Regions from separate parts of the Priestia sp. RMT2NF4 genome, predicted to be linked through region 2. Evidence: riboswitches for the same ligand, from Rfam matches in the RefSeq annotation. Region 2 holds a riboswitch; the other holds the start of a gene.
What was found. A riboswitch is a leader RNA that binds a small molecule or an ion and turns the genes downstream of it on or off. The one in region 2 is predicted to bind thiamine pyrophosphate.
Positions count from the first base shown of each region.

Region 1: another riboswitch for thiamine pyrophosphate. It lies ahead of ACMX9J_RS15010 (acetylornithine deacetylase); the one in region 2 lies ahead of thiM (hydroxyethylthiazole kinase).

Region 1 is NZ_JBLQZO010000003.1:290,967-300,145, forward strand. It holds gene ACMX9J_RS14980 (PTS transporter subunit EIIC) at 1-674, shown strand, start outside; gene ACMX9J_RS14985 (MupG family TIM beta-alpha barrel fold protein) at 671-1,681, shown strand; partial or broken gene ACMX9J_RS14990 (LacI family DNA-binding transcriptional regulator) at 1,827-1,949, shown strand; gene ACMX9J_RS14995 (LacI family DNA-binding transcriptional regulator) at 1,962-2,822, shown strand; gene ACMX9J_RS15000 (dihydrodipicolinate synthase family protein) at 2,971-3,870, shown strand; gene ACMX9J_RS15005 (MFS transporter) at 3,981-5,279, shown strand; TPP riboswitch at 5,459-5,561, shown strand; gene ACMX9J_RS15010 (acetylornithine deacetylase) at 5,676-6,953, shown strand; gene tenA (thiaminase II) at 6,959-7,630, shown strand; gene ACMX9J_RS15020 (ABC transporter ATP-binding protein) at 7,623-8,387, shown strand; gene ACMX9J_RS15025 (ABC transporter permease) at 8,384-9,127, shown strand; gene ACMX9J_RS15030 (ABC transporter substrate-binding protein) at 9,124-9,179, shown strand, end outside.
Region 2 is NZ_JBLQZO010000001.1:329,063-338,241, reverse strand. It holds gene ACMX9J_RS01680 (helix-turn-helix transcriptional regulator) at 1-169, opposite strand, end outside; gene ACMX9J_RS01675 (hypothetical protein) at 323-943, shown strand; RNA gene ssrS (6S RNA) at 1,053-1,230, shown strand; gene ACMX9J_RS01665 (pyridoxamine 5'-phosphate oxidase family protein) at 1,378-1,806, shown strand; gene thiE (thiamine phosphate synthase) at 1,834-2,478, opposite strand; gene thiM (hydroxyethylthiazole kinase) at 2,492-3,298, opposite strand; TPP riboswitch at 3,374-3,482, opposite strand; gene ACMX9J_RS01650 (MFS transporter) at 3,659-4,876, opposite strand; gene ACMX9J_RS01645 (TetR/AcrR family transcriptional regulator) at 4,973-5,572, opposite strand; gene ACMX9J_RS01640 (GNAT family N-acetyltransferase) at 5,834-6,295, opposite strand; gene ACMX9J_RS01635 (hypothetical protein) at 6,469-6,975, shown strand; gene ACMX9J_RS01630 (UDP-N-acetylmuramoyl-L-alanyl-D-glutamate--2,6-diaminopimelate ligase) at 7,073-8,572, opposite strand; gene ACMX9J_RS01625 (DNA-3-methyladenine glycosylase) at 9,030-9,179, shown strand, end outside.

The DNA.
Region 1 (9,179 bases), on a different contig from region 2:
AACGAGTACGTAAATTTGTCCCACAGTCACTGGATATTATTATTACACCAACCGTTACGGTGTTAATTACAGGAATTATTACGTATGTGGTATTCATGCCAATCGGCGGCTTCATTTCAGATGGAATCACAAAAGGTCTTTTAGGAGTTTTAGAGGTTGGAGGAGTTGTAGCAGGCTTTGTTTTAGGGGCAACGTTTTTGCCGCTCGTTATTACAGGACTGCATCAAGGTCTTACTCCGGTTCATTTAGAGCTTATTAATTCGATTGGAGATGATCCGCTTCTTCCTATACTAGCAATGGGCGGAGCCGGTCAGGTTGGTGCAGCTTTTGCTATTTATATCAAAACAAAGAAAAAACGCTTAAAGCGAGCAATTGGAGGCGCACTTCCTTCAGGGCTGCTGGGAATCGGAGAGCCGCTTATTTTTGGAGTCACACTTCCTTTAGGGCGTCCATTTTTAACCGCTTGTCTTGGAGCTGGAATCGGTGGAGCGTTTCAGGCGCACTTCCATATTGCAACTGTAGCAGTGGGAGTATCGGGTTTGCCGCTTACGTTTTTAGTTCATGCGCATCAAATTCTTCTTTATTTACTTGGATTAGTTATTGCTTACGCAGCAGGCTTTATTTGTACCTATTTCTTTGGATTTAACGATGAAATGGCGAGGGAGTTTGAATGATTGGCATTTCGTTTTATTTGAACGATAGAGATGCCAAACAAAGATTAGTAGAAGCGAGTGAATGCGGCGTTACACGCGCATTCACTTCACTTCACATTCCAGAGGAAAAAGGAGATTTGGCTGAACGGGCAAAAGAATTGCTTCATGTGGCTAGAGATTGTGGAATAAGCGTGTATGCAGATGTATCTAAGCATACACCGGTTCATTTAGGTATCGAAAGCCTTATGACTCTATCTTCACTTGGCGTATCAGGTATTAGACTAGACGATGGCTTTAGCGTAGAAGAAACGATTTTACTTGCGGATGAGTTTTATATTGCCCTTAATGCAAGTACAGTGTCAAAACTAGAAATAGAAGCGCTATTATCTGCAGGCCTTCATCATCATCAGCTGCTTGCTTGGCATAATTTTTATCCGCGGCCTGAAACAGGGCTTGAAGAAACGTTTTTTCAACAGCAAACAGATTTATTTAATGAACTTCGTATTCCAGTTTGTGCTTATATTCCTGGAGAAAGCGAAAAGAGAGGACCTATTTATCAAGGACTTCCTACTAGAGAAAAAGACCGTAATAAATGTCCTTTTACCTCTGCAGTAGATTTATACGGATGCGGAGTAACGGAGGTTTATATTGGAGATCCATACGCCAGTTCAAATCTATTAAAACGTTTAGTTCAATATCAAGAAAACCGCATTATTCCGCTACGCATTCGTTCACCTCATATACAGGGAACGTACAGCGTGCGTCCGGATGTATCAAGAGACATTCTGCGTTTGGTTGATACACGATCTGTAGAACCAGTGCTGCCATTTCATACAGTAGAACGCAGAATCGGAGCAATTACAATGGACAATGATGGCTACGGACGTTACAGAGGAGAGGTTCAAATAGCTAAAAGGAATTTGTCTGCAAATGCTAATGTGAATGTGATTGGGTATGTAATAGAAGAAGATCACGAGCTGCTTTCATTAGTGAGACCGGGACAAAAGCTTAAGCTTATCAATGTCTAAAAGGAAAAATGGATTCATCATCGAATCCATTTTTTTATTTAAGCGGAAGAAAAAAGAATTGTCAAACTAAAATGAAAGCGTTATACTGAGTTTAGTAAAACGTTAAACTAAAAATGGAGATGGTCATCTGGTTACAATTAAAGATATTGCAAAAGCAGCAGATGTTTCAATTACGACTGCCTCCCTCATTTTAAACAACAAACCGGGAGCAAGCAGAATTTCTGAAGCTACTAAACTGCGTGTAATTGCAGCTTCAAAAAAATTAGGCTATATCCCCAATATGTCTGCGCGTAACTTGCGGGGACAAGACAAATCAGCGCAGCTAACAATTGCTCTTATTTGGCCAATTGATACGCGCGTATCGTTAGTGGGACGCATTCTTACAGGTATTCAAAACTACATAGCTTCATTAAAAAGCGGCCCTACTATTAAATTATTAGTCGAAACGTTTCAAAATGAAGAAGGTATTTCCTCTGTAAAAGGTCTTCAAACATCTTCATATTTTAACGGAGCGATTATTGCGAATACAACGGCAGCTGATGAGGCTTATATTCACCGATCTAAACCTGGTGTTCCGATTGTTTTATTTAATCGTGTATCATCTATATACTCTGTTATACAATCCAAAAATTATGAAGCGGGCCAAGCGGTAGCAGATCATTTTATTCGTAATAATCATCAACATATCAGTATTTTAGTTCCAGACGTGTCTTCACAGGCTTTAGAAGCAGGAGTAAAAGGCGTAACAGATAGAATTGAACAGACTGATGTTACGTATTGTCACCATTACTGTTCATATACAGAACAAGGTGGGTATGACAGCATCAAACAGCTTATTGAACAAGGAAAAGTTCCAACCGCTGTGATTTGTTTGAGTGATCATGTTGCATTAGGAGCTCTTTCTGCTCTTAATGACTACGGCATCTCTGTGCCAGCTGATTGTGAAGTGATGGGATTTGATAACCAAGAGTTCTCTAAATTTACTAACCCAAAACTTTCGACTGTCAATTTGCCGGTAGAAAAAATGGCCTATTGTGCAGGAGAGCTTTTAGTTAAAACAATTTCTGATCCATATGGGGATGTGGACCAACAGATATTTGATTTGGAAATTATTCATCGTAATACAACGAGAATCAAATAAAAAGCAATGCCATTCATGAGGTCTCTTTAAAAAGAGACCGATTTACAAAAATATAAGAGCAAGCTTTTTATTTTTTATTAGTAAAACGTTGTACTAAAACGTTTTACTAAATATAGAGTAATTCACTACTAACAAAGGGGAGAAGGAAATGAAACATTTATACGGAGTTACAACAGCAATGGTTACACCGTTTACTAAAACGGGTGAAGTAGATTTAGAGAAAGTAGTAAATTTAACAGAGTTTTTAATTTCAAAAGGAGTGCACTGCTTGTATCCGCTTGGTACAACGGGCGAGATGCTTCGTCTATCTGTCAAAGAAAGAAAGCAAGTTGCAGAAACAGTAGTGAAACAAGCGGCTAATCGTGTAACCGTATTCATACATGTAGGAGCTATGAATGAAGAAGATACAATTGAGCTTGCAAAACATGCCTATGAAATTGGCGCCGACGGTATCGGAGTAGTTACGCCTATGTTCTTTGGAGCAAACGATAACGAACTAGAAACGTATTTTATAAAAGTAGCAAACAGTGTCCCGAATGATTTTCCCGTATATTTATATAATATTCCTCAGTGTTCAAGCAATGATTTAACGGCAGAGGTAGCTCAAAAAGTGGCAGATTCATGCAAGAATGTAATTGGTATTAAATATAGCTACCCTGACTATTTACGCGTAAATGATTATTTAAATATTAACGATGGAAACTTTTCTGTTCTTCCCGGAACCGATCGTTTATTTTTAGCAGCTCTGTCTATGGGATGTGAAGGAGTTGTCTCCGGTGTATCGGGCGTTTATCCCGAGCCTTTTGTAGAGACTTATAATGCCTTTAAAGCGAATGATTTAGAAAAAGCGAGAAAGATGCAAAAAGTTGCTATTCAATATTGTGAAGCTCTTTTAAACGGAAGCAACATGTCTTATTTTAAAGAAGCATTAAAATTGAGAGGCATTGATGTTGGTGGCATGAGATCTCCTCAAATAGATTTAACAGAAGAAGAAGTCAAAGAATTAGATGATAAACTAAATAGCATTCGTCCAAAGAGCAGTGTTTAATAATTGGTTCATGTTCTGAATAAACTCATGCATTTCTAGTGAACAGGGCTGTTTGATAATAAGCAAACAGCTCATTCACTATAACGATTAAGGTTATGGAGGGATATTCTATGGCGGTTACATCTAAATTAAATGAAAGCGTTAACAAAGATTTAGGTCCTGTAAAGCAAGATGTAAAAAAGACGAATATACGCTGGTGGCTTATTATTGTATTGCTAATTGGAGCAGTTGTTAACTATTTAGACCGCTCTAATTTAAGCATCGCTAATACCACGATTGCCAAAGAGTTTGGGCTGTCTTCTACACAAATGGGTCTTTTGCTTTCAGCTTTTCTCTGGCCATATGCCTTAGCAAATCTACCAGCAGGCTGGCTGGTTGACAAATACGGGCCGAAAAAAATGTTTGCATGGGCATCAGGCCTATGGTCTGTGGCAACGGTAGCAAGTGCATTTACTAACACGTATTCTGCTCTTTATGCCATGAGAATGCTTCTTGGTGTATCGGAGTCTCCTTTTTTTACTTCAGGAATTAAAGTGACGGAAAGATGGTTTAAAAAAGAAGAGCGCGGCCTTCCTACTTCGATTATTAATACAGGGTCTCAAATTGCTAATGCGATTGCTCCGCCACTTCTAACGGTACTGCTTTTAACAATGAGTTGGAGAGGAATGTTTGTTGTTATAGGAGCAGCAGGCTTTATTGTGATGTTTGTTTGGCTAAAGATATACCGAGATCCGGATTATGTTGCCAATAAAGTGAAAGCTGTCCCTAAAGAAGAAATAAAAATCAGTCATACCTCACAAGCAAAATGGTCACAGCTGTTTAAATATAAAAGCACATGGTTTATGATTATCGGGAATTTCGGAATTATGTTTACGATATGGGTTTATTTAACTTGGCTTCCTAGCTACTTAGAAACAGAGCGCGGTTTTAGCCTAAAACAAACGGGCTGGATTGCTGCTATTCCGTTTCTAGCAGGAATCATAGGAGTGTTGCTTGGTGGTGTAATTTCAGATAGATTTATTCGAAAAGGAATTAATGCAGTAACGGCAAGAAAAATACCAATTGTAGGCGGGGCAATCTTAGCCGCAGCATCGGTAGCACCCGTTCCTTTTATTGATAATGCAGCCTTAAGTATTGTCTTATTGTCGATTGGCTACTTCGCGTCACAGCTGCCATCAGGCGTCATTTGGACTCTAGCGGCGGATATTGCACCAAAGGAACAAGTTGCTTCACTCGGCGCTATTCAGAACTTCGGTGGATTTCTAGGAGCGGCAATGGCTCCTATCGTAACAGGGTTTATATTAGATGCAACGGGAACTTTTACGGCGGTTTTCCTGTTAGGAGCAGGACTGCTTTTAATTGGTGCTATTAGTTATGGCGTATTTTTAAAGAAGCCAATAGCTAACTAGTAATGTCACAAAAACAAAGAGCACACACTGCATGAAAAAGGTGTGTGCTTTTTCTTTTACTACTAAAAAGGAAACTATTTTCATTACCATATCATGAACCTTTCTATTGAATAAAACGCTTTACTATGATAAAACTATTACAGGTAAACATATGATAATAGATTAATTTCATAGAGATACAACACCACTAGGGGTGCTTTCGAAGCTGAGAGAGACGATAAGTCTTAACCCTTATAACCTGAACTAGGTAATACTAGCGTAGGAAAGAGGTATTGTAATGGATGTTTTGTATGGGATTTCCTTACGAACTCGTTATAATAATTTTGTGTACATAAACAAAAACACTTCTTTCCTGCGAAAGAAGTGTTTTTTTATGCGTAAAGGAAGGTGTCATACATGAAAGAAACAATTGATTTGCTTGTCAAACAGGTAGAGGAGCGCAAAGGAGAGTTAATCCAGTTATTAACAACGCTTGTTTCGTATAAAACGCCAGCGCCTCCTGCACGAAATTCTCATGAAGCGCAGCTGTACGTAGCGGATTTTCTTAAAAACTGCGGTTTTTCCATTGATATGTGGGACTTATATTCTAACGACCCTATCGTAGTGGGAACGTTAAAAGGACAAAAATCGGCTGACTATCAAAGCTTGATTATTAACGGCCATATGGATGTTGCTGAGGTACAAGAAAATGAAAATTGGGAAACCAATCCGTTTGAAGCTGTTGTGAAAGACAATATGATAATTGGACGCGGAGTTGCTGATATGAAAGGCGGTTTGGCGGGAGCATTATTTGCTGTGCAGCTTTTAACAGAAGCAGGAATCGAGCTGCCAGGAGACTTGATTTTTGAATCCGTTGTAGGAGAAGAAGTAGGAGAGGCAGGTACGCTGCAATGCTGTCAGAAAGGGTATACAGCTGATTTTGCGCTTGTAGTCGATACAAGTGATTTACATATTCAAGGTCAAGGCGGAGTGATCACGGGATGGATTACGATAAAAAGCAGTAAAACCTATCATGACGGTACACGCCGAAGTATGATTCATGCTGGAGGAGGGCTGTTAGCCGCAAGCGCTATTGAAAAGATGGCAAAAGTGATCGGAGGGCTACAAGAATTGGAGCGTCACTGGGCTGTTACAAAGAGCTATCCAGGATTTTTGCCAGGGACAAATACGATTAATCCAGCAGTAATCGAAGGCGGAAGACATGCTGCTTTTATTGCAGATGAATGCAGGCTGTGGATCACCGTTCACTATTATCCTAATGAATCGTACGACCAAGTATCAAAAGAAGTGGAAAAATATATTATAGCTATTGCAAAAGCAGATCCATGGTTAAAAGATAATCTGCCAACCTTTGAATGGGGAGGCACATCAATGATTGAAGACAGAGGAGAAATCTTTCCGTCATTAGAAATTGATGAAAATCATGCAGGAGTGCAGCTGCTTGCAAATACTCATGAACAAATGGAAGGGAAAAAGCCTCCAATTGATGTGTCAACTAGCGTAACAGACGGGGGATGGCTAGCTGATGCGGGAATTCCCGCCGCTATTTACGGTCCGGGAAATTTAGCAAATGCACATGCTGTGAACGAACAATTAGATATTAATCAGCTTGTTCAATATACAAAAGTGATAGTGCAGTTCATTTATACGTGGCTGCATACGCATAAGGAGTGATCATCATGAAATTTAGTGAACGATTATACGAAAAGCTGCAGCCTATTTGGCGTCAAAATCATAATCATCCCTTCGTACAGGGGATGGGAGATGGAACGCTTGAAAAGGAGAAGTTTCGCTTCTACATGATTCAAGATTACCTTTACCTAATTGATTATGCCAAATTATTTGCGATTGGAGCCATGAAAGCTACCGATCTTCAAACGATGGGGAAATTTGCAGCCCTTTTAGATTCTACATTAAACGAAGAAATGAGTCTGCACCGTGAGTATGCCAAGAAATTTGAAATCAGCGAAAAAGAATTAGAAAAAGCGCAGCCATCTCCTACAACGCTTGCATACACGCACTATATGCTGCACGTTGGTCAAAGTGGAACATTAGCTGAATTAGTAGCCGCTCTTTTGCCTTGTATGTGGAGCTACTGGGAAATAGGAAAAGAACTTAGTGAAAAGCCTGGAGCTAACAATGAGTTTTACCGTGAGTGGATTGAAATGTACAGCTCAGAAGAATTTGGAGAACTGGCGACATGGTGTATCAATTTATTTGACTCACTTACTGAAGATAAATCAGAAGTGGAATTAGAAAAGCTTGAAGAAATTTTCTTGAATACGACGCGTTTTGAGTATATGTTCTGGGATATGGCTTATAACGAAGCGATGTGGCCAATTCATGAATAGGTCTGTGTTATCTTTTCAAAACGTCAGTTTTACGTACAAGAACGGTGATCAAGCGATTTTAAAATCATTAAACTTAGACGTGAAAGAAGGCGAGTTTGTCAGTATCGTTGGAGCGAGCGGCTCTGGGAAAAGTACGTTGTTTCGTCTCATTACAGGTCTTGAACAGCAGAGTGAAGGCGATATCGTGATTAACGGAAAGTCTTATGAAAAGCGACTAGGAAAAGTAGGCTATATGCCGCAGCAAGATTTGCTGCTTCCGTGGCGTACGATTCTAGACAATGCAGCACTGCCTCTTGAGCTTCACAATGTATCAAAAGCAAGTGCTCATAAGCAAGTGTCTCAGCTGCTTGAAGAGTTTGGCCTAAAAGGGTATGAAAACCGTTTTCCAAGTGATTTATCCGGAGGGATGAAGCAGCGCGTTTCTTTTCTTCGGACGGTATTAAGCGGTTCTAACGTGCTGCTTTTAGATGAGCCTTTTAGTGCACTTGATGCAATCACACGTTTATCGATGCAGGAATGGCTGCTTGACCAATGGCAAAAGCGTAAGCATAGCATCTTATTTATCACTCATGACGTCAATGAAGCGCTTTTTTTATCAGATCGCATTTTTATCTTTTCAGACAAGCCAGTAAGTTGTCTTGAAGAAATTCAAGTGCCGCTTAGCAGACCTCGAACGCAAAAAGATCTGAATCAACAGCGAGTGCTTGATGTGAAAGATTATTTAATTGAACAGCTAAGATCGAAGGTGAACACATGAAAAAGTACGGGGCTTCAGTGATTTTAGTAGTCATTTTGATGGCTGCTTGGGAAATTGGAGCACGCATTGTAAACTATCCGTTTATTTTACCAACGCCCAGCGGTATTTTAACGAAGCTTTGGGAGCTGCGAATGGATTTATTGTTTAAGCATTTACCAGCTACGTTATCTATTGTCGTAATTGGGCTTGTAATATCCGTTGTGCTAGGGGTTCTGCTAGCTGTGTGGATGAATTGGAGTCCGCTTATTGAGCGTGCTTTTTATCCGCTTATTATTGCGTCACAAATGATTCCGACCATTGCCATTGCTCCTGTATTTGTGCTGTGGTTTGGCTACTCCATTTGGAGCAAAGTGATTGTGACCGTATTAATTACGTTTTTTCCCATTACCGTTAGCACATTTGACGGGCTTCGTTCTACAAACAAAGAGTTAAAAGAACTCATGTTAACGATGGGAGCAACAAAAAAAGATATTTTCTTTAAGTTGAACATTCCTTCTGCACTGCCTCATTTTTATTCGGGACTCAAAGTAGCGGTTACCTTTAGTATAATAGGTGCTGCCATTGGGGAATGGTTGGGTGCGCAAGCAGGCTTAGGATATTTCAGTCGTCGCATGATGACACAGTTTGATGCAGCTGGTGTATTTGCACCAATTGTGATTTTATCCGCGCTCGGTATTTTATTTTTTATTATTGTAGTAGGTTTCGAAAAACGTTCATTAAAGTGGAGGAAAACAGAATGAAAAAATGGTTTGCGATTAGCTTAAGCCTGCTGCTTGTTTTGATGCTCGCTGC
Region 2 (9,179 bases):
CTGCAACAGTGGTCGTCCACCCTGCTTCCGTGCGCCCTTTTTCAATTTGAACCAATGTTTTTTTTGAAATACCAATAACTTCAGCCATTCTGTCTTGTGAATAGTTTCTTTCTAAACGAATTAATCGTATTTTATCCGATACGGATTTAATCACTTCTTGTTTATCCATTTTTACAGCCCTTTCTTTCTATACACGCACATGTCTTTAGTGTAATATTACACCTAATTAAAGAAGAGTTTCAAGCGTTTCCCTTCATCACAAAACGGGGAAATATACTGAAATGGTTTTTGTATACTAAAACAATTAAAAGGAGTTGAGAATATGTACATCATTGTATGGACTATGCTTGTACTATACGCCTTTCTGCTAGCTCCGGGAGCAAGCGCCGCTGATGATATGCTGTTTAAAAACCTTGTCACAGGAAATTTTCAACAGGTAGATCCGCTCGTAGTTATGGTATTCTCTTTTTTAGGACTTTTCCCAGTATTGTTCATGGTAATGATTTGTAAAAAAGATACGTACAAACTGCCTGGATGGCCATTTTCTCTCCTATCATTTGCGCTTGGAGCTTTTTCTCTATTGTTCTATTATCATTGGAAAGGGCAAAAAGTTCGAACACGTTCGCGTATTCCTTCACGTTTCATTGCCATCATTTCTTCTCGTCTATGGATTGGACTATGCTTAGCACTCACGATTGCTGGTTACGTATACGGACTATCCATAGGTTCAATAAGAGCTTATGAAGATGCTTTTATGCAGTCACAGCTTGTTAGCGTGATGACCGCTGATTTTTTTGTTTTAACGTGGCTTTCTTATTCCGTTATGACAAAAGAAAAGATAGCATCCCGGCCTTACCTTCTCTTATGTTTCATTCCAGTTGCGGGCCCTTTTTTTATTTTGTTACGGCATAACCGCCAAGATGTTAGAGAAGAAAAACTTTAAATAAAAGTCTTGCGTTCCATTCATTATTCCGTTATAATCATTTCTTGTACGATGAAAGTTGATTAATTAGAAAACATTTATATATCGGCATTTTATTTACATTTGTTATACATACCTGCGCTGTGCGTATACTCATGTTGTCTTAAACCTTTGAGTGTTAAAAGGGAGCTCAAAATTTAGCTGCAGATAGCACGCCCTTCTTGGGACGCTAAACCCGGCTATGAGGGCACCCACCTAGTAGATCTGGGTATTTAAGACACTTAGGGTTACGGCAGTGCGGGCTTATTTTTTAGTTAGCTGTAGCTAGCTTTTTTTATTTTTTCATTTATTAGTTTACATAATTATTTTATTGTTAACTTATATTTTTTTTAGACATGTATGTTTTATTTATCTTCGATTGAGGAACATAAAAAGTAATAAAGGAGATGGATAAAATGAATGAACAAAAAATTGCTAAAAAAGTAAATGAAGTATTAGAAGGAAATCGTGTAGGAACATTAGCCACAGTTGTAAACAACAAACCCCACTCTCGCTATATGACATTTTTCAGCGATGAAGATGGTATCGCTCTTTACACACCAACAAATATCAATACACATAAGGCAGAAGAAATTGAAGCCAATCCGAACGTGCACGTACTATTAGGCTACAGCGGCGAAGGATATGGCGATCAATACTTAGAATTATCTGGGACAGCTGTTCTTCGTACCGGTGATCAATTAAAAGGACGTATATGGAACGATCACATGAAAGAATGGTTTGACGGTCCAAATGACCCTGAGTATGTTGTTCTGGAAATTACACCAAACGAAATTCGCTTTATGAATGAAGGCGAAGAAACTCCTCAAACCGTTCAGCTATAATAAAAAAGCGCACACTGTGCGCTTTTTTTATTTTCCTACCGCTTCTTTCAATTGAGCTGCTTTTTCTTTTGGAGACGCTGCTAAGCTAATCGCGGTAATAATAGAAACACCATCTGCACCTGCTTCTACTACTTGTTTGGCATTTTCAGGCGTGATGCCACCGATTCCTACAATTGGAAAGTCAATATTCTGGTTTCGCACTTCTTCAATTAATTTTGTACCTTGCACTGCTTTTGCGTCTTTTTTTGTAGAAGTAGGAAAAACAGGTCCCATTCCTACATAATCCGCCCCGTCTTTTATGGCTTGCTGCAGCTCTTGTACATTATGAACAGAGACGCCCACAATTCCTTTTCCTATTTTTTCTCGAACAATATGAGCTTTTTCATCTTCTTGTCCAATATGAACGCCATCTGCTTGTAAGCGGATCGCTAAGTCAAGATCATCATTCACAACAAAAGGAACGCTGTGCTGCTGACAAATTTGCTGAAGTTCCTTCGCCAGCTGATATTTCGCTTCTCCTGTTAAGGCACCCTCGCCTTTTTCACGAAATTGAAACACGGTAACGCCGCCTTCAATTGCTTCTTTTAATACTTCTTTCGGATCTTTTTTACAGTTATTGCTGCCCATTATAAAATAAACTTTCAGCAGCTTTTTAATTTCTTCGTTTGTCATTTTCCCGCTCCTTTTAACGTTGATGTACTCTTGCATATGATTCAATATCCTGTCCAGATAAAAGATGAAGCTGATTTAACAGCTCAATTTGAAAGCTCCCCGGCCCTTCTTCACCTTTTTTCGCTGCGGCGATTTCACCTGCCACTCCGTAAAAACTTAAAGCAGCAACGCTTGCCTCGACATATTCTTTTTCTACAGCCGCGAAAGCTCCTATAATTGATGTCAGCAGACATCCAGTACCCGTCACCTTCGTAAATAACGGGTGACCGTTGTCTACTGTATACGTCGTGTTTCCATCGGTGATCACATCTTGTTTCCCCGTAATAACAATCACTGTATCTAATTTGTTCGCTGCTTTCTCAGCAAGTTCAATGACGTCTCCTTGCCCTTCTAATGAATCAACGCCTTTAATGAGCCATGACTCGCCTACTACATTCGCAACTTCAGCAGCGTTACCGCGAATAACGGCAATATTTAATTCTTCTACAAGCTGACGTGCCACTTCTGTACGAAACGGTGTCGCTCCGGCTCCTACAGGATCGAAAATAACCGGCACGCCGTTTTCATTTGCTGATTTTCCTGCTATTCTCATCGCTTCTACTTCTTGAGCCGTCAGTGTACCCATATTTAAGACAAGCGCTCCGGCGATTCGAGCCATGTCAGCCACTTCTTCCTTCGCATAAGCCATAACAGGTGACGCTCCTAGGGCAAGCAGTCCATTTGCTGTAAAATTGGTTACCACAACATTCGTAATATTATGAACAAGCGGACTTGTATCTCTTACTTTTTCTAATTGAGCTGAAATTTTACTAATATCCATGTTCTCTCACTCTTTTCATTTAGTTTTAACACTGCAAAAAAAAGACAAAAAAGCACCTTGCATGCGCAAAGTGCTTTGGTATGTACTCACATTCCCTGCGCTGGCATTATCCAACAGGTTCAAATGGTCAACAGGCGCCCCTGTACTCTCAGCCTGCCCCGCGCAAGCTCCCATACTATTTATTACTACGTTTAAAGTTTACTATTAACTTTTTTTATTTGCAACCATTTCACTGTTTTGCCCATAAAATAAAGCTTCGTTATAGGCTGAGTGGTGTTGTAAATCTTACAGCTTTACTAAAAGCATCATTAAAAGACCTCCAGTAAACTACTGGAGGTCTTCTATCCCCTAAAAATTCTATCATTTCTCTTGAATCGCTTGATTTCTCACAGCTGTTTTTCGGTCCTTCCCTGCTCTTAAAGAGAAAAGAAAACAAAGCAGCAGTACAAGTGCAGCTGATACGTACGGGTAATTAATGTTTATATCAAAAAGAAAGCCTGCTACAACAGGTCCAATAATATTACCAAGACTTGTATAAGCAGAATTTAGTCCGGCTACATACCCTTGGTCGTCTTGTGCCATCATCGACATTTGCGTGCTGATTGCCGGACGTAAAATATCTGTTGCTAAAAAGACGATAAATGTCACAACAATAATAAGCCAGTACGTGTGCACAAATAGCGTAAGTAAAATAAAAAGTCCCGTCATCATCAAGCAAAACGAAATCACTCTTTTTTCACCGAATTTATTTAAAATCCAGCCAAAAATCGTAACCTGCACAACAGCCCCTGCAATAGAGCCAAACGTAATAACAAACGCAATATCTTTTGGCGTAAAGCTAAATTTATGATCAACAAATAGTGAAAAGATCGTTTCATAATTGGATAATCCAAACGATGTCACAAAAACGATAATTAAACTTAAAAAATAAGGTTCTTTGTAGGAATTCATAAGCTGCAGTAGCAGCCGATCTTCTTTTGGATTCTCATTGTTTGAAACAGCATGACCTTGTACAGGACGAGACTCCGGCAAAACAAAAAGCGTAATCACTGCAGCCAAGCCTCCTGCTACTGCGGCCATGTAAAATGGCACGCGCATGCCGTATTCAGCTAAAAAGCCTCCAATACCGGGCCCGATAATAAATCCTGTTGTAATCGCTGCCGTCACATAGCCCATTCCTTTAGCGCGTTCTTTAGCAGACGTCACGTCCGCTGTATAGGCCATAACAGCAGGCATAATAAGCGCGGCTCCGACCCCACCTAGCATTCTGGATACAAATAATAAAAGAGGTGTACTCACTGAACCAAAGAACCATTCAGACAGGGCAAAAACAATCATTCCCGCTACAATAATTTTCTTTCTCCCTAACGAATCGGATAATCGCCCCGCTAAAGGCGAAAACAGAAATTGAGTTAGTGAAAACACCGCTACTAAAAGCCCCATCACGCTGCCGTTGATATGAAGCTCCGTCATATAGGTTGGCATAATTGGAATAACGAGACCGATTCCCGTAAAGATAATAAAAATATTTAGCATGAGCAGCAAAATCGCCGCTCGATTTCTTAACAATAATGACATATAAACCTCCTGATTACAAAAATACTGAACGTTCGGTCTATAAAAATACAAAATAATGAGGGATTACTCATTGCCGCAATAAGCATCCCCGCTTATTTAAGAAGACCTTGCTATAATTCCGTTTAAAAATACATCGATTGCTGAATGGTAAAGCTGCAGGGCATTTTCCGTACTCGTTTTTCGAGACATGCGGCTCATTCCAACAAACAACCCTTCTAAAATTACTGCAAGTTGCTCTGCATTTTTATGAGAAAACTCGCCTTCATCGATGCCCTGTTGCAAAAGTTCCCGGTTAAACTCCACGTGTCGTTTCACCATCTCATCAATTCGCTCTTCGATGTCGCTGCCCTTCTCCTCGTTGTTAAAAAACTCATCCGCAGCTTTCGTAAGAGGATGATTCAAATCATCTAAAATGATTTGCTCCGCTATTCCAAAAAGCTTATCTCTTGTTGTTTTGTAAAGAGACTCTCTTTCTTTCCAGTTTCGTTCCCACTCAAGATCCCATTCGTCTATTAAATAAAGAAAAAGCCCTTCTTTACTTTTAAAGTGATAATAAATATTCCCTTTACTGCTTCCCGTAGCTTCTACAATTTCCTCAATAGATGTAGCTTTATAGCCTTTTTGAGAAAACAATGCTTTAGCGGCATCTGCCACTTTTCTTTTGGTTTGTTCACTTTGAAGCTTTTTTTTATTCAAGCTATTTCCACCGCCCCGTACATTTATTATTTATACTGAACATTCGTTTTGTATTATCTGACACCTATACTACATAGGAAAAACCTTTTTGTCTAGTGAGAAAACCTAGTTTATACCTTTTTATATGAATCATGACCAAAACAAAGCCTCCTAAAAAGGCTTTGCCTAAAAAGCTTACTTGCTAACAGGATAAATGACAGCTGCTTGCCCGCACAGTTTGCATACAAATAAACAAATCATCTGCGCCTTCTTTCCTGTCTTTTACTCATTCAATTTCTTTGTCATAAACACACTGTATGGATCTTCTTTGTAGGTAGAAAACGGTTCGCACTCGTAAAATCCAAAACTGGCGTATAGCTTTCTAGCCGGTTCAAAAGCGGGTGCGGATCCTGTTTCTAAGCTTAAGCGTCGGTACCCTCGTTTTTGCGCTTCATTTATTATGTACTGCAGCAGCTCTCTAGCAATTCCTTTCCGCAAATGAGCGGTAGCTGTTCGCATCGATTTAATTTCTCCGTGGTGCTCATCTAACTCTTTTACAGCTCCGCACCCTGCTAGCTGACTTCCTTCCCACACGCTCCAAAACGTAATATGACGTTGTTTTAAACTTTCAATATCTAGAGCATGAATACTTTCAGGGGGGGAATGTAAGTTCATTCCTTGGAGGTGAGAACTTACTAGTTCAATAACTTCATTGTTCGTTAAGTGGTCTCTTTTTATTTTAATCATCTTCTCTTCCTTCCTGCTACTAAAGGGTGGTCAACTACAAACCGACTTATGAATACATTCACTGCCGACCTTTAAAAATCCTTTTATACACTCCCTTCTTTTTCTCCAGTTATTAAAACAGACTTTGCCAAGCAGATGTTTCATACATTGTTAAACGGAGGTGAAATTCGTTGAAGAAAGTTTTATTTTGTCTTGTCCCTCTTTTGTTTTTATTATCCGCCTGCTTTAGTGATCCTGTTCAAGATGATTTAATCGATTATAACAATCAAGATTTAAAGAAAGCCGCTCAGCTTGAAAAAGAGGCGATTGACGCATACGATTCCGTTACAGGCGCTAACTACACAAGTGACGCTGTTATGTACGATACGATGACGAGTGAAGTCATTCCTACCTATCGTAAATTTGTTGACGAACTGGAAAACATCGATGTAGAAACCGACGATCTTCGAAAGGTTCATGAAGGCTATATAAAGGCTGCCAATACCCAGTATAATGCTTTTATTAAAATTGTCAGTGCTTTGGAAAAGCAGGACCGCAACCTTATTGCTGAGGCAAACGCTATGCTTGATGAAGCACGAAAAGGTATACGCGATTACAATGCAGCTATTAAAAAGCTGGCTAAAGAACATGATGTAAAAATTGAAGAACCAAAAACACAGCGCGAAAACAGCCTATAGTTCCCATGCAAAAAGAAGGTCTCTAAAGACAGTAAGAGACCTTCTTTCGTATGATGTTTCAATTTCTCCACGTTCGTTCAATAAATGAAGAAGAATATCAGGAAATATTGCTTAACGATGCATAATAAGAGGCAATAATTTCTTCATCTGAATGCGGAATTTCGTTTCCTTTTACAAGCTGAGCGCCGTTAATACAGCCGCTTGTAAGTAAGATAATATCATTCGCCTTTCCTAAAGAAAGCGACTTTAATACTCCTTCTGTTCGAGTAGGGGCGCGGTGAATATTGCTTGCGCTCGGATTCGAAAAACCTGTCATCACTTGATCTACAATTACGTTAGGATCATGATAACCTGGGTGATCAACCGTTACGATAATTTCATCAGCTTTTCCTTCAATGGTACGCGCCATTTTAGGCATTTTATTAAAATCTCGAATGCCGATCCCTGCAATCATGACAATCAGCTGGTTATACTCCATCTTTTTTACTTCTTCTACCAAACGCGTAAGGGCAACAGGCGTATGGGCATAGTCTAAAATCACTTTTTGGTTATTAGGACCTTCTATCACCTGAAATCGCCCTTCTGGACTTTCCAATTGAGGAAGTACGCTAATAATATCTTCAATGTGGTATTCAAAGTGAAGAGCTGTACCAATGGCCGCTAGCACGTTAGCAATGTTGTAATCACCATATACAGGCACTGCTACTTTGTATGACTGTCCTTTATAAAGTAAATCAAAGAAAGAGCCTCCTTCTTTGACGGTGATGTTTGTTGCTTGCAGAGTTGCCTCTTTGTTATTTAATAAACTATACGTGACTTTAGGTCCTTCAAATACCCTGCTTAAGTCTTTGCCCATGTCCTGATCATCTATATTAATAACGGCATGTTTGGCCTGTTGAAATAATTTCATCTTGCATTTTTTATAGTGCTCAAACGTTTTATGATACTCTAAATGTTCTTCCGATAAGTTTGTATGAATGGCTACATCAAAATAAATATTTTCTACTCGTTGCTGATCAATCGCAATCGAAGATACTTCCATCACTGCCGCTTCATCACCTCTTGTATACAAATCATAAAAAATTTTATGCAAGTCTACCGACTCAGGTGTTGTAGGCGTACTTTTTTTATAAACTAACTTCTGCTTTGATGACCAAATGCCGGTCGTTCCAATCGATCCTGTTGGCAATTTTAAAAGAGTTAAAAGCGACCTTACGTAAGCTGCTACGGTTGTTTTGCCATTTGTACCTGTAACGCCAATTGTCTCAATTTTTTCATCCGTATAATCAAAATACATTTTAGAAAAAGACGCCATTACTTTGCGAACGTCGTCAACAGCTAAAAACGTACAGTGAGAATACTGAGTGCTCAAAAGACGAAGCTCCTCGATGCTTGTCCCAAAGACTGCTACGGCTCCTCTAGCTATAGCTTCTTTAATATATTGATGTCCATCTTCATTTTCACCTTTTATACTAAAAAATACGGATCCGTCGTGAACTTGTTTTGAATGATATGTGAGATGGGTGATTGTTTGAGATGCAGGCCCAAAAATATGTTTAATTGATAAATTCGTTAATGTATCAAAGTGGATGTTCATAGCTATTCCTCACAGTGTATAAATTTTATTTTTAATATGTTCTAAAATCCCTTAAATACTCTTTGAAGGATATTTTTTCTTTATCTCCATTTATAAAGAGCTTTCTACAATTCAATCTTTTTATTTTGCTTTCATGTGTAGAACGAAAATAAAGAAAAGACGGATCACTATTTTTAAAAACTAAAAGCATGTAAAATATGGATGAACTGTGTATATCATACCAGCAGCAAAAGCCAAGTATTGTAGTAAAATATTCCCCCTACACGTGCAAAACGAAACCCTTCTTTAAAATAATTTCATAGAGTAAGTTGAATCATGATAAATACTTGAACGTGGGTAAGAAAGACTACTGTATGAATCAGTCCCTCCCTTTGCAAAATAACAAAGAAAACATCATAATAAAAGATGCGCAATAACAGCGTGAATGACTTTGCTTTGAAAGGATGGACTACAGCAAATGACGCGTTCTCTTTTAGCAATTGAACCACTTCCTCTTTCGTTTTATCAACAGCCTACGCTTGAACTAGCTCAGTCGCTGTTAGGATGTCTTCTTGTTCACGAAACGGCAGAAGGAGCTGCATCTGGTTTTATTGTAGAAACAGAGGCT